Linked DNA regions of Actinospica robiniae DSM 44927. The protein of the gene in region 2 interacts with the protein of the main gene of each other region in a pairwise test. Links are inferred from orthologs where the notes say so. Each region holds a gene or a part of one and is shown on either strand. Other genes may lie near its edges.

Evidence for each region.
Region 1: the proteins of ACTRO_RS38245 (region 2) and rpe interact in binary tests that used the Escherichia coli proteins (3 or more experiments, as listed by UniProt). The link is inferred for Actinospica robiniae DSM 44927 from one-to-one orthologs.

Annotation. Positions count from the first base shown.
Region 1 is NZ_KI632511.1:7,850,146-7,856,925, forward strand. Bases 2,519-5,365 are described here. They hold rpe (ribulose-phosphate 3-epimerase), read left to right. Parts: upstream 2,519-3,520; coding sequence 3,521-4,210; downstream 4,211-5,365. Other genes in these bases: ACTRO_RS33900 (RsmB/NOP family class I SAM-dependent RNA methyltransferase), read left to right, coding at 2,519-3,422; ACTRO_RS33910 (DUF397 domain-containing protein), read right to left, coding at 4,429-4,638; ACTRO_RS33915 (helix-turn-helix domain-containing protein), read right to left, coding at 5,277-5,365. In the rest of the region: ACTRO_RS33885 (primosomal protein N'), read left to right, coding at 1-309; def (peptide deformylase), read left to right, coding at 417-959; fmt (methionyl-tRNA formyltransferase), read left to right, coding at 1,051-1,986; more of ACTRO_RS33900, read left to right, coding at 2,049-2,518; more of ACTRO_RS33915, read right to left, coding at 5,366-6,146; ACTRO_RS33920 (SAM-dependent methyltransferase), read right to left, coding at 6,251-6,780. UniProt on the Escherichia coli protein: Catalyzes the reversible epimerization of D-ribulose 5-phosphate to D-xylulose 5-phosphate.
Region 2 is NZ_KI632511.1:8,894,179-8,901,275, forward strand. What follows is about bases 1,457-4,325. They hold ACTRO_RS38245 (carbohydrate kinase family protein), read right to left. Parts: upstream 3,434-4,325; coding sequence 2,480-3,433; downstream 1,457-2,479. Other genes in these bases: ACTRO_RS38240 (IS1182 family transposase), read right to left, coding at 1,457-1,606; ACTRO_RS38250 (HIT family protein), read right to left, coding at 3,516-3,698; ACTRO_RS38255 (DUF7144 family membrane protein), read right to left, coding at 3,739-4,176. Also shown: more of ACTRO_RS38240, read right to left, coding at 14-1,456; ACTRO_RS38260 (DUF6325 family protein), read left to right, coding at 4,381-4,818; ACTRO_RS38265 (SHOCT domain-containing protein), read left to right, coding at 4,881-5,204; ACTRO_RS38270 (lactonase family protein), read right to left, coding at 5,267-6,352; ACTRO_RS38275 (RidA family protein), read right to left, coding at 6,391-6,798; ACTRO_RS38280 (IclR family transcriptional regulator), read right to left, coding at 6,821-7,097. UniProt on the Escherichia coli protein: Catalyzes the ATP-dependent phosphorylation of fructoselysine to fructoselysine 6-phosphate. Functions in a fructoselysine degradation pathway that allows E.coli to grow on fructoselysine or psicoselysine.

The DNA.
Region 1 (6,780 bases), 1.0 Mb from region 2 along the record:
GCCCGTCGCGAGTTGGCCGAGCGCACTGAGCTCGGCTATCCGCCGAGCGCCCGTATCGCCGAGCTGACGGGGGCGTACCCGGCGCTCAAAGAACTGCTCGACCTGTCCGAGCTGCCGGCGGGTGCCCAGCTGCTCGGCCCCGTCCCGGTGCAGCGGGCGGGCACCGCCACCGAGCGGATGCTCGTGCGCTGCGACCGGGCCGACGGCGCCGAACTCGCCCGTGCGCTCAAGGCCGCGCTGGGCGTGCGCGCGGCGAAGAAAGTCGAGGAGCCGGTGCGGCTGCGGATCGACCCGGTGGATCTGGCGTAGCGGCCCGGCGCCGGGCGGAGTCGCGCAAGCCGGACCGCCGCCCTGGTTCCGGTCGGTAAACTGGCGGGGAACGACGCGAAGCGACCAGCGAGGGCAGGGGCAGTACTGTGGCGATCCGACCGATCCGGCTCTTCGGCGACCCGGTGCTGCGCACGCCCGCGGAGCCGGTGGTGGACTTCGACAAGGAACTGCGCAACCTGATCCGCGACCTGACCGAGACGATGATCGACGCGCCCGGATCCGGACTCGCCGCCCCCCAGCTCGGCGTCTCGCTGCGGGTGTTCACCTACCACGTGGACGGCGTCACCGGACACCTCGTGAACCCGAGCCTCGACCTGTCCGAGGAGACCCAGGACGGCAACGAGGGCTGCCTGTCGATCCCCGACCTGAGCTTCCCCTGCACCCGCGCGCTGCGTGTGGTGGCGAAGGGCTTCAACGAGCACGGCGAACCGGTCGAGCTCGAGGGCAGCGAGGTACTCGCGCGCTGCGTGCAGCACGAGACCGACCACCTCGACGGCATCCTGTTCGTCGACCGGCTCGACCGGGAGCAGCGCAAGGCGGCGCTGCGCGCGATCCGCCAGGCGGAGTGGGCCGGGCAGGCCGTCCGGGTCAAGCAGTCGCCGCACGCCACCTTCGGCGCGGCTCTCTAAGCCGCGTGGCCGGCCCCCGGCCGCCACGCGCCGCCGACTGACGCGGCGTCGGAACCGTCACCCCCGCTCAAGGATCGAGGCACCGGAAACCATGCGCGTGATGTTTGCGGGCACCCCGCAGCCGGCCGTCCCCTCGCTCGAGGCGCTGCTCGCCTCGTCCCGGCACGAGGTCGCCGCCGTGCTCACCCGCCCCGACGCCCCGGTCGGCCGCGGCCGGCGGCTCGAGCCCTCGCCGGTGCGCCGGCTGGCCGAGGAGCACGGCATCGAGGTGCTCACCCCGGCCCGCCCGCGCGACCCCGAGTTCCTCGCCCGGCTGGCCGAGCTCGCCCCCGACATCTGCCCCGTCGTCGCCTACGGCGGGCTGATCCCGCTCGACGCGCTGCGCATCCCGGCGCGCGGCTGGGTGAACCTGCACTTCTCGCTGCTGCCGGCCTGGCGCGGCGCGGCCCCGGTCCAGCACGCGCTGATGGCCGGCGACGAGATCACCGGCGCCTGCACCTTCGAGCTCGAACAGGGCCTCGACACCGGCCCGATCTACGGCACGATCACCACCGAGGTGAGCCGCACCGACACCGCCGGCGACCTGCTCGAGCGGCTGTCCGTGGACGGCGCGCGGCTGCTCGTGGCCACCCTCGACGGCATCGAGGACGGCGAACTGCGCCCGGTCCCGCAGCCGGGCGACGGGATCTCGCTGGCGCCGAAGATCACGGTCGAGGACGCCCGGGTGGACTGGAAGATGCCGGCCCAGTTCATCGACCGCCAGGTGCGCGCGTGCACGCCCGCGCCGGGAGCCTGGACCACGCTCGGCGGCGAGCGGGTCAAGCTCTTCCCGCTCACCCCGCTGCCCGGAACGAGCGAGGTGGAGCCCGCCCGGATCGTCGTGGACAAGCGCGGCGTGATCGTCGGCACCGGCTCCGGCCACACCGTGCGCCTCGGCGACGTGCAGCCGCAGGGCCGCAAGCGGATGAACGCGGCCGACTGGGCCCGCGGGCTGCGGCTGACCGATGAGACCGCGTACTTCGCCTAGGCCGTGGTTCGAAGACACGGCCAAGGCCGATGACGGTCGCGAATAGCCGGTAAGATCCTCTGATGCGTACTTCCGATCCGGCCCGCCGAGCCGCCTACGACACCCTGCGCGCGGTCTCCGGGCACGACGCGTACGCCAACCTGGTGCTGCCGGGCATCCTCAACGAGCGCCACCTCGACGCACGCGACGCCGCGTTGGCCACGGAGCTGGCGTACGGCACGCTGCGTGCCCAGGGCACGTACGACGCCATCCTGGCCGAGTGCGTGGACCGCCCGCTGGCCCAGCTCGACCCCGAACTGCTCGACCTGCTGCGGCTCGGCGCGCACCAGCTGCTGGCCACCCGGATCCCGCCGCACGCGGCCGTGGCCGCCACGGTGGACCTCGCCCGGGAAGTACTGCACGAAGGCGCCGCCCGGATGTCGAACGCGGTGCTGCGCCGCGTCGGCCAGTCGGACTTCGACGCCTGGCTCGACCGGATCGCGCCGAACCCGCAGGACGATCCGGAAGGCTACCTCGCGCTGTACCGGGCCCACCCGCGCTGGATCGTGTCAGCCCTCTGGGACTCGCTGGCCGCGCACCGCGGCGCCGAGACCGCGCACGAGGAGATCGACGACCTGCTGCGCGCCGACAACGAGCGCCCCGGGGTGACTCTCGTGGCCAGGCCCGGGCTGGCCACGGTCGAGGACCTGCTCGATGAGGGCGCCGAGCCCGGTCGGTTCGCGAGGACGGCGGCGTATCTCCCGCACGGCGACCCCGGCCGGATCGAGGCCGTGCGCCGCGGCCGCGCCGGCGTGCAGGACGAGGGCAGCCAGCTCGTCGCGCTCGCACTCGCCGAGGCGAAGATGGAGGGTGTCGACGAGCTCTGGCTCGACCTGTGCGCGGGCCCCGGCGGCAAGGCGGCGCTGCTCGCCGCCACCGTCGCGGAGCGCGGCGGAAGGCTGATCGCCGCCGAGCTCGCCCCGCACCGGTCCCGGCTGGTCAAGCGCGCCCTGCAGCCGATCCCCGGGCTGCACAAGGCGATCACGGCCGACGGCACCGTGCCGGCCTGGAACAGCGCGTCGTTCGACCGCGTCATCGCCGACGTGCCGTGCACCGGTCTCGGCGCGCTGCGCCGGCGGCCGGAAGCCCGGTGGCGGCGCAGCGCGGGCGATGTGGCACTGCTGGCGGAGACGCAGAAGAAGTTGCTGCACTCCGCCCTCGACTCGGCCCGGCCGGGCGGCCTCGTGGCGTACGTCACGTGCTCGCCCCATCTCGCCGAGACACGTGTCGTGGTCGACGACGTGCTGCGGCGGCGCACGGACGTCGCTCGCGTGGACGCGCGCCCGTACCTGCCCGGCGTACCCGAGCTCGGCGACGGGCCCGACGTGCAGCTGTGGCCGCACGTACACGGCACCGACGCGATGTACCTGGCGCTGCTGCGACGAGAGCGCGCGTGAGCGCGTAGACCGCGGGGGAGTGACGGCTCGACGTCGCCTCCCCGCATCTGACGCGTCATCGGCAGGTATGGGCGCGCGCGTACGGGAGAATGGGAGCCATGGCCGTACAGATCTCGCCCTCGATCCTCAACAGCGACTTCTCCCGCCTCGCGGACGAGGTGGCCGCCATCTCCCCGGCGGCCGACTGGGTGCACGTCGACGTGATGGACAACCACTTCGTGCCCAACCTCACGCTCGGCCTGCCGATCGTCGAATCGCTGGTCTCGGTCTCCACGCTGCCGTTGGACTGCCACCTGATGATCGACGACCCGGACCGCTGGGCCCCCGCGTACGCGGAGGCCGGCGCCCGCTCGGTCACCTTCCACGTCGAAGCCGCCGCCGCGCCCATCCGGCTCGCCCGGACGCTGCGCGCCGCCGGCGCGAGGGCCGGCATGGCGCTCAAGCCCGCGACCCCGATCGAGCCGTACGAGGACCTGCTCTCGGAGCTCGACATGGTGCTGATCATGTCGGTCGAGCCCGGCTTCGGCGGCCAGCGCTTCCTCGAGTCGGTGCTGCCGAAGGTGCGCCGCACCCGCGAGGCGATCGCCCGCCACGGCGGCCAGATCTGGCTGCAGATGGACGGCGGCGTCTCCACCGAGACCATCGAGCGCTGCGCCGACGCCGGCGCCGACGTGTTCGTGGCCGGATCCGCCGTCTACGCCGCCGAGGACCGCGACCGCGCCGTGCGCGAGCTGCGCGCCCTGGCCGAGAAGGCGACGTCGGCGTCGGACTGGGCCTGCGCGCACTGAAGACTGGCCGTATCGAGAAAGCGCGGGCTGCGCGCCGTTCGCAGAGAGCTGCGGCTGACTCCGGCGGAGCCGGGGCGTGGCGAGATTCCGCCGGTACGCCCGCGCCCGCCGCGTCGTGGGTGAACGGCGGCGGGCACGGTTCTCAAAGCGCGAGCTCGGCTCGTAGGCGGGCCCACGGGATCGGAAACGGAAGCGCCCCGCCGAGGCGGGGCGATCCGTCAGGACGCCAGGTCGTCGAACTCGCCGTCCTTGGCGCCGGCCAGGAAGGCACCGAGTTCGTCCCGGTTGAACAGCAGGACCGCCCCGTCCGGGAACCGCGAGTTGCGTACCGCCACGAGATCGGCGTCCGCGACGGCGAATTCGACGCAGTTCCCGTTGGCGCCGCTGTACGAGCTCTTGCGCCAGGCCATCTTCGAGTTCTTGCTCATGATCGGCAGCCTTTCGATGTGCGTGCACCGTATGTCTGCAATTGCATGTGCTCTGTGCAAGAACCTAGCATGCATGGCGTGATCACAGAATCCCGCTGCGTGAAATTCACCGATGCGGATGACCTGACGGCGTTCCCCTGGCGACGATCGGTGACGTACGGCGCGGGCACGGCAGCGGCCGATCAGTCCGTTTAGGCAGCACAGGGAAGCGGAACCGACTGAGTCGATCGGCCGGCCGGTATGGCACAAACGTACGATCCTCGCGCGGCCGGATAGGAACGCGGGTGCGGCCGTGCGGTGACTGCATATATGCGGACGCTGACATCTGGCGGCGCGCGCGTCAGGGCCACACGCACGGGTGGGCGCGCGTGTAAGCGGGCGCACGCGGGCGCGTGTCCGGGCACGCACAAGGGCGCACGGATGGGTAGGCGAGCGCGCCAGGGCCCGATCGACGCCCCGACCGTACGGGGGGCTGCGTTCCGGCGTCGCACATCGGCGCCTGGCGCGTCCTGCGCGGCCCGCTACGGTCGCCTGGCGTGCCCTGTATCCGTGTCCTGTCTGCCTCGCGGCCGCCACGCGGCGCCACACGACCGCAGCAGCGGCCGGCCGCTGCCGCTCGGCACTGCCTGTGCGGGCGGCTAGAGCTCCATCCGCATCTTCGCCAGCAGCTGGCGGCTCGCCCGCGGCGTCTCGGCATCGACGACCAGGCGGTCGAAGGCTCGTCCGTACACTTCGATCTCGTCCGGGCGCTCCAGGTACAGCGCGCCGGTCAGATGCTCGATGTAGGCGATGTCCGGCAGTTCCGGTTCGGCGAAGCGCAGGATCGAGAACGCGCCTTCGGCGACGTAGCCGCTGCGCGAGAACGGGATCACCTGCAGGGTGATGTGCGGCAGCGCGGTCAGTTCGAGCAGCCGTTCGATCTGCGCCTTGAGCACGTGGACGCCGCCGAGGGCCCGGTGGAGCACGGACTCGTCGATCACCATCCACAGCTGCGGCGGGTGCGTGCCGTCGAGCAGGCGCTGGCGACGGAGTCGGAGCTCGACCATGCGGTCGACGTCGTCGAACCCGGCACGAGGGTGCCCGTGGGTGACCACGGCGCGGGCGTAGTGCTCGGTCTGCATGAGTCCGGGTACGAACTGCAGTTCCCAGCTCTGGATCCGGGCCGCCGCCTCCTCGAGGCCGACGTAGTCCTCGAACCACTTCGGCATCCGGTCGTTGTAGCGGTGCCACCAACCGGTCTGGCGCGACTGCGCCACGAGCGAGACGAGCTGCGCCCGCTCCTCCGGATCCGTCAGGCCGTAGAGCGTGAGCAGGTCCTCGACGTCCCGCTCCTTGAAGCTGATCCGGCCCGTCTCGAGCCGGCTGATCTTGGAGGCGGAGCCGCGGATGCTGTAACCGGCCTCGGCGCAGCTGATGCCGGCTCGCTCCCGCAGTCTGCGCAGCTGGTTGCCCAAGATCAGTCGGCGCACCGACGGTCCGGCCCGCCCCGCACTGCCCTCCGCGGCCATCCCCGATCCTCCTGACGCGAACAAGGATTCGCTATTCGGCGAACGTGTGTGGGTATCTACGCTAAGTCAGCTTCGCGCCGAATGCCAGCGCCGTACGGCGCCGTTCACGGTTTGCGGGCGACCAGGCCGCCGATGCACTGCGCCGTGGGGCTCGGCGTCTTGAGCTGAGGGCCGTCGGGCCACCACTGGTAGCAGGGCACGAGCCCGGGCCCTCGGGTGGCGTTCGGCTTGACGATCTCGAGGCCGGGCAGCATCGCCTCGATCTCCTCGCGCGTGCGGAAGCGGCCGGCGCCCATGGGCCCGTGCACGAGGATCTCCTCGATCCGCTTGGCCACCTTGGTCAGCTCGGGCACCTCGGGGTCGTAGAAGTGGCTGAAGACGACGTAGGAGCCGGACGCGAGGGCGTCGATGTACTGCTGCATCAGTGCCGGCCCGCCGTCACCCTCAAGGTGATGCAGGGTGCCGACATGGAGCAGAACCGCCGGCTCGGAAAGATCCAGGTACTGCGCGACCAGGGGATGGTCGAGGACGGTCGACGGCGAGAAGATGTCCGCCTCGGCGATCACGACCAGTTCGTCGTCCTCGAGGAGGGCTCGACCGTGGGCCAGCACCACCGGATCGTTGTCCACGTAGA
Region 2 (7,097 bases):
GGGGGTGGTTTGGTTAGGCGGGTTTGCCGATGTGGTGGGTGTCGTAGAGGGCTTGTATACGGGTGGGTCGGCGGGGTTTGGTCTGGGTGGGCGCGTAGTGCGCGCCGAGGCGTCTGATGTTGATCGCGATGCCGGTCAGGACGTTTTGGAGGTGGTTTTTGGGGAGCCCGCGGTAGCGGGAGTGGCGTAGATCGCTGATGCGTACGGCCTGGGAGATGGTGCCCTCGATACCGGCGCGCTGGTTATAAACCTTCTGCCATTCTGGGGTGTGCTGGGTGCGGATCGCGTTCATGCGGGCCTCGTAGGGCTCGCGGGGGTGAACGACCAGCACGCGTGGCCGAGGGGCCGGCGCGCTCAGACAGGCGGTGCGTAGCGGGCAGGGTGTGCAGTCGCGGCGGGAGAAGCTGAAGGCGACCAGCCCGTTCTTCTGCCCGCGCATCGGGTTGCTCACCTTCTCGCCCGGGCAGCGGGCGCGCCCGGTGTCCCAGTCGATCTCGAACTCGCGCGGGCTGAAGGTCCCGGTCTTCGCGCCCCGCCCGCTCGAGACGGTGACCGGCGCGATCAGGGTGATGCCGTGGCCGGCCGCGGCGATGAGGTTCGCGGCGGTGGGATACCCGGCGTCCATCACATGCACGCCCGGGCCCAGCCCGCGCGCCAGGAGCCGTTCCTGGATATCAGTTGTCTGCGCGGAATCCTGCACGGTCGCCGCGCTCGTGGCGACATCCGTGACCAGGTGCGGGAGATCCTCGTCGCAGGACTCGGTCAGGTGGACCTTGCCTCCCTCCCACCCGCTCGCGCGTTTGACCGCGTAGCGGGCATCCGGGTCGTACGGAGAGATCGGCAACTCGGCCGCGGGCGGCAGGTCGGTGACGGCTTTGAGCACCCATCCGCCGCCCTCACTCCGCTCGAAGTGCTGCTCCCAGACCTGGGCGAGCAGCCGTACCTGCGGCAGCCTAAGGACCCACCCGGCCGTGGGGTCCGCCTTAAGCGTCTCGAGCAGCAGCGAGCCGTCCGCGCCGAACCGCCCGGCCAACTCCTCCATCGTGGCCTTGCCCCGCCCGCGCCCGATCAGCCGGGAGGTCTCGACCTTGCGCCCGTACCGCTCCTCCCACCCCGGCGCCAGCAGCGGCACGACCCGCTCCGGAGCGACCCGCGCGATCTCCTCGAGCGCCGCACGCACACTCTCGCCGAGCATCTCGACCCGGCCCAGCGAGCGCACCGCCGCGAGCACATGCGTCGAGTCCGTACGCGCCCGCCCGCCCGCGCGCACCAGCCCGGCCGCCTTGAGCTTGTCCAGCACGGTATCGAGCAGCGCGTCCGCGCGCCCCGGCTCGGCCAGCCGGGCCCGGAACTCGGCCAGCACCGACGCGTCGAACCCGGTCTCAGCCACATCCAGGCCCAGCGCGTACTTCCACGAGATCCGGTCCGCCATCGCCACCACCGCCTCCCGGTCCGAGAGGTTGTGCAGGAACTGCAACACCGTGACCATCGCCAGCAACCCCGGCGAAAGCGCGGGCCGGCCGAGCGCCGCAAACATCCCGGCGAACCGCTCGTGCTCGAAATCCTCATCGGCGAACAACGGCCCGAGCGCATCACGCACCCGCATCTCGCCCGTGCCCTTCGGATGCACCGCCCACGCCAACGCGGCCGTCGCCGCCGGAACCCCACCAGCCCGCACAGGACGAAACACCACAAGCCCCTCAATCACCCAGCCGACACGACCACCCAGCCTGCCACAAAATCAGACCACGACTTCGCCAGCAGAGTCCTCGGGGTGCGGCCGGGCCGCGCGATCCTGTGCAGTGCGTGAGCACCGGGTGCATCGGAACGGGGTGATGCAGAATCCTTCCGCATCGGGCACGGCTGGCCTGCGGGATTCTGCCGCGAGGTCAGGGATCGAGGCCGGTCGCACCAAGGCAATGCAGGATTCAGCAGTAAGCGCGACCCGAGCGCCGACCTCTTCGCGCGGACCGAGGATCGGGATGCTCGGATCAGGGTGATGCAGGATTCTTCCGGATCGAGCGCGGCCGGGCCCCGGGACGGGATTCGGCCCGAGCGGAGCTCGCACCACTTCCTCAGGGGGTGGGTTCTCTCCTCGGTCGGGCAGGCGAAGCCCGATCAGGGTTCTGCCGGGAGGTCAAGCGGCGCGATGCATGATTCACCATCAACGGAGACCTCCGCCGCTTGACCTCCCGGCAGGTTCCTGATTGCCTCCGGGGACCGACCGAGGAGAGAGCACACCCCCGCAACCCAACCACCCCCAACCTCAGCCCGCCCCACCAACCACGCGACCCCACGGACTCCGGCACTCTCCGAGGGAAGGCCCCAGCCGGAGGCGAAATCTTGAAACCGCAGCCCACCCGCCAACGCAACGGGTGGGCGGGTGGTCAGACAAACAGGGCGACGCGAAGCGGCCGCCCACACCACGACGACACTCCGCCCCAACAAGCCACTACGCCCCAGGAGCACGGCGCTCCGGCTACCCGAGCAGTGCGGCCCATTCCGGTGCCAGCGCGGCCCGGGTCATTGCGCCGGCCAGTTCGGCCTCGGTGATCTGCACCTCGCAGGTGCCGTGCGCTCCGCAGCTGAATGCCCCCGATACCGCGCCGGCCAGTGCGCACTCGGGCAGCGGACGTCCGGCGAAGTAGCGGCTCAGGAAGGCGGTGCTGTAGGCGTCCCCGGCGCCGTTGCTGTCCAACACCGGCCGCTCCGGCGTGGCGATCGGGTACCGCTGGAGCTGCCCGGATGAGCGATCGAGCACCAGGCTGCCGTGCTCGCCGTCGGTGGCGACGACCAGCGAGGCCCGGCCCCGCGCCAGGATCGAGTCCATGATCTGTTCGATTCCGCGCGCCGTTACGCCCGCGCCGGCCGCGCTGAGAAAGACCAGATCTGCCTCCAGCGCATATCCGAGCCCGTATGCCGCAGAACCATCCCACGTGTGCACGTCAGTTGATGTTGACGCGCCGAGGCGCCGGGCGTGCTCGAATGCGCCCAGTGCCCGGCCGGCGACGTGCACGTGCCGGGCCTTGGCGAGCGCCGGCAGATAGAACTCGGCCGGCAGCTCGGTGCCCTCCGGGTGCCGCCCGTCGAAGAACGAGAACCGCCGCCCGCCCGCGTCGACCAGGTTCACGCTCCGCGGCGTACCGTCGGGCGCAGGCAGATAACTGAAGTCCAGGCCGGTCTCCGCGTACCGGGCGAGCACCATCGCGCCGAGAGCATCTTCGCCGAGCAGGTCGAGGAACTTCGTGCGCAGGCCGAGCCCGTGGAAGCCGAGCGCCACCCCGTTACCGGAGTGCGCCACGTAGTCCCGCACCGGCGGCACCCAGACCGAGTCCCCGGCCGGTATGGAAAGCTCCGGCACCCGAACGATCGTGTCCACGCCCACCCCGCCGAGCACCAGCACGTCGAACTCGAGATCGCGGTCGCCCATCATTCCCCCAGAGTCATCGCCTGCCTCAGCAGTCGAGCAGCGTCCATCGCATCGTACCGGGGCTCTCTGAGCACGCCGTTCTCGGTCATGAGCGCGTGAAACTGTTGCTCGTCATAGGGAACGCCGCCTCGACCGCTCGGGCGACTCTGCGGACGAATCGCATCAGGCGCAGGTACTCGGTCTCGGACAAGTCGCGGATGACGTGCTCGACATGGCGTTTCGGCGCGACCAGGACCTTTCCGGGCAGGGTGTAAGTGCGCTGATCCATCGACTGACGGTCCATCCGGACAGTCTGTCGGACCCGTTCCTCAGTCGCGCCCGGCCGCCCGCGGGTTGACGCACAGGGCCCAGAGGATGAAGGCGGTCAGCGCGATCAGCACGATCGACCACTGCGGCTGGTAGGGCACGAACAGGAAGTTCGCCACGATGTGCAGGCAGGCGATGACGATCGCGGCGATCCGGGCCCACGGCCGGCGCATGGCCAGCGCGATGCCGGAGGCGAGCAGCAGCACGCCGAGGACGAGGTGGATCCACCCCCACGCGGTGATGCTGAACCGGTAGGCGTAGACGCCGAAGTGGAGGTACACGCCGTCGCGGGCGATCGCCGCCACCGACTCGAGGATCGTGAGCACGCCCTGGAGGATCAGCAGCACGACGGCGAGGTACACCCCGCCGGCCGACAGCGGGTTGGCCGCGGTGTGGTGCGGGTTGCGCGGCGGCTGCTGCTGCGGCGCGGACTGGCTCATCGGGTGGCTCCCTCGCTGGGCGGCGTGCTTCGCCCTTCCGAGCCTGCGTCGGGCCCGGCCCCGGCGCGAGGCGGCCGGTCCGAGTGGGTTCCGGCGCGGGCGCCGCGCCACCCGGACGGGTCGGCTCGGTGGCACCGCGGCCGGGCCCGACGCAGGATGCGGGGGAGCGCACAGGCGCCGCAGCGGAGCGCGAGGAGCGGGCAGATGGACGTCAACCAGGTCGACTACATGGTGATCGACTTTCCCGGCACGCTGCCGGCGGAGACGGTGGTGCCGCCGATCCAGGCCCTGGTCGAGGACGGCGCCGTGGAGATCCTCGACCTCGCGTTCATCCGCAAGGCCGGCGACGGCACCATCGTGGCGGTCGAGCTCGAGTCGCTCGGGGCCACGGAGGCGGACGCCTTCTCCGAGCTGACCGGCGAGATCCACGGCCTGCTCAGCGACGAGGACCTGCTGCTGGTGGGCCAGGAGCTGCCGAGCGGGAGCACCGCGGCCGTGCTGGTCTGGGAGAACACCGCGACCCGGGCGCTCAAGCGGGCCGTGCTCGCCTCCGGCGGCACCGTCGTCGCACACGAGCACGTGCCCGGACCGCTGGTGGAACGCGACCTCGCGGCCATCGGGATGAAGGCCTCGAGCATCTGAACCGGGCCCGCGCCGACCGGGCGCGCCCGGTGGCACCGTGACCACGGGAGGACGAGGAGAGCATGATCGGTCGACGACTCGCCCGCGGCGGACGCCCGGGGCTCATCGGTACCGCCGCGCGCACGGCCGTGATCGCGGGCACCGCCACCGCCGTCTCGAACCGGGTGGCCGGCCGGCAGATGGAGCATCAGGCCCGGCAGCAGGCGGCGGCGCAGGAGCAGGCCGCCGCCGCGCAGCAGACCGCCCAGCCGGCTCAGCCGGCGGCCAAGCCTGATCTCGACGACGAGGCGGTCGGCCAGCTCGAGCGGCTCGGCTCGCTCTTCTCCCAGGGCCTGCTCACGGCCGAGGAATTCGCCGCGGCCAAGCAGCGCGTGCTGACCGGCTGACCGGCCGGCCACCGGCTGCGGCGCGGCCGGCCGATCGCGCCGCGCCGCCGTCCGCGGGTTTCTCAGCCCTCGATCTCGCGCATCAGCAGGCAGGCGGGGGCGAAGACGTTCATGCTCGCGCCGGTCGGCGCGGGCACGCCGGTGGCCGGATCGAGCCGGAACACGGTGATGGCGTCCGAACGCTGATTCGCGCTCAGCAGCAGCGTGCCGTCCGGGGAGAGCGCGATGTCGCGCGGCCAGGCGCCGCCGATCGGCAGGGTGGAGATCCGCTCCGGCTTGGCCGGGTCGGCCAGCGAGAAGGTGAGCAGTTCGTCGCGGCCGCGGTTGGCGGTGTACAGGAACCGGCCGTCCGCGCTGATCACGATGCCGGAGGGGAAGTCCTCGCCGGACACGCCGTTCTCGAGCACCGGCACCTCCCCGAGCACGGAGAACTCCCCGCGCTCGGCGTCGTAGGTGCACGCGGCGACGGTGAAGCCGAGCTCGGCGATGACGTACGCGTAGCCGCCGGCCGGGTGGAAGACGAGGTGGCGCGGGCCGAAGCCGGGCCGGAACGAGGAGCGCGCGACCTGCTCCAGCGAGCCCTGCTCCGGGTCCAGCACGAAGGTGCGGATCGAGTCCGTGCCCAGGTCCACCGCGAGGATGTACCTGCCGTCCGGCGATTCGCGCACCATGTGCGCGTGCGGGCCGGTCTGGCGCTGCGGGTGCGGGCCGCGGCCCTCGAACGCGGCCAGGTGCGTCTGGCCGCCGACCGAGCCGTCCGGCTCGATCCGGTGCAGCGAGAGCGAACCGCGGTCGTCGGTGTCGCCGTAGTTCGCCACGGCCAGGAACCGGCCGCCGCCGACCAGCGCGGCGTAGCAGGGCTCTGCGCCGCCGGTGGGCATCGCCTCGCCGAGCGGCTCGAACCAGCCGGCCCCGTGGTCCGCGAACGCCGCGATCCGCCCGACCGGGCCCTCGTCCACTGCGTAGAGCAGTTCCCCGCCGGCCGGCGCGTTCCCGCCGCGCACCAGCCACGACGGGTCGGCGAACGGCGTGACCTGCCCGCGCGACTCCAGCGTGGCGCCGTCGGCCGAGGCCCAGGCCCGGCCGATCCCGCGGGTCTGGTTCGGTCCGCCGGTGTAGGTGCCGACGGTGAGTTCGATTCCTTGCATGCTCGATGAGCCTTCCACGGTGAGCGCTGACGGGTTGTTCAGTCGGTGACGGCGAGCGCGTCGATCTCCACCAGCATCTCGGCGTGCGGGAGGCCGGTGAACACGGTGGTGCGGGCCGGCGGGATCCCGCTCGGCACGTGCCGCACGATGAACTCGGAGTACGCGTCGTTCATCGCGGTGAAGTCCTCCCGGCGGGTGAGGTAGACCCGGAACATCAGCACGTCCTCGACGCTCGCGCCGCCGGCCTCCAGGATCGCCCGGACGTTCTCCAGCGTCCGCGTCGTCTGGCCCTTGACGTCGCCGAGGGCGATGTACGTCCCGGTCGCCGGGTCCATCGGGCCCTGCCCGGCCACCTGCAGGAACGGGCCCTTGCGCACGCCCTGGGAGAAGCTGTGGGCGGGGGCGGGGGCCGAGGGCGTGCGCACCGCGGTCTTGTGCGGGTCCATCAGGAACTTTCCTCTATTCGTTTCACGGAAGAAGCCAGCCGCAGTCGGCGGAGACCGCCGCCGCGGTGGCGAGCAGCTCGGGCAGCAGCTTCAGCACCTGCCCGAAGTCGAGCACGACGTCCGGCACGGACAGCGAGACGGCGGCGACCACGCGGCCGGTCGCGTCCCGGACCGGAGCGCCGACGCAGTTGAGGAACGTCTCATGCTCACCACGATCCACCGCGTACCCCTGTTCGGCGACCCGGGTGAGCTCGGCGAGGAACGCCTCCGGGTCGGTGAGCGTGTTCGGGGTCAGCGAC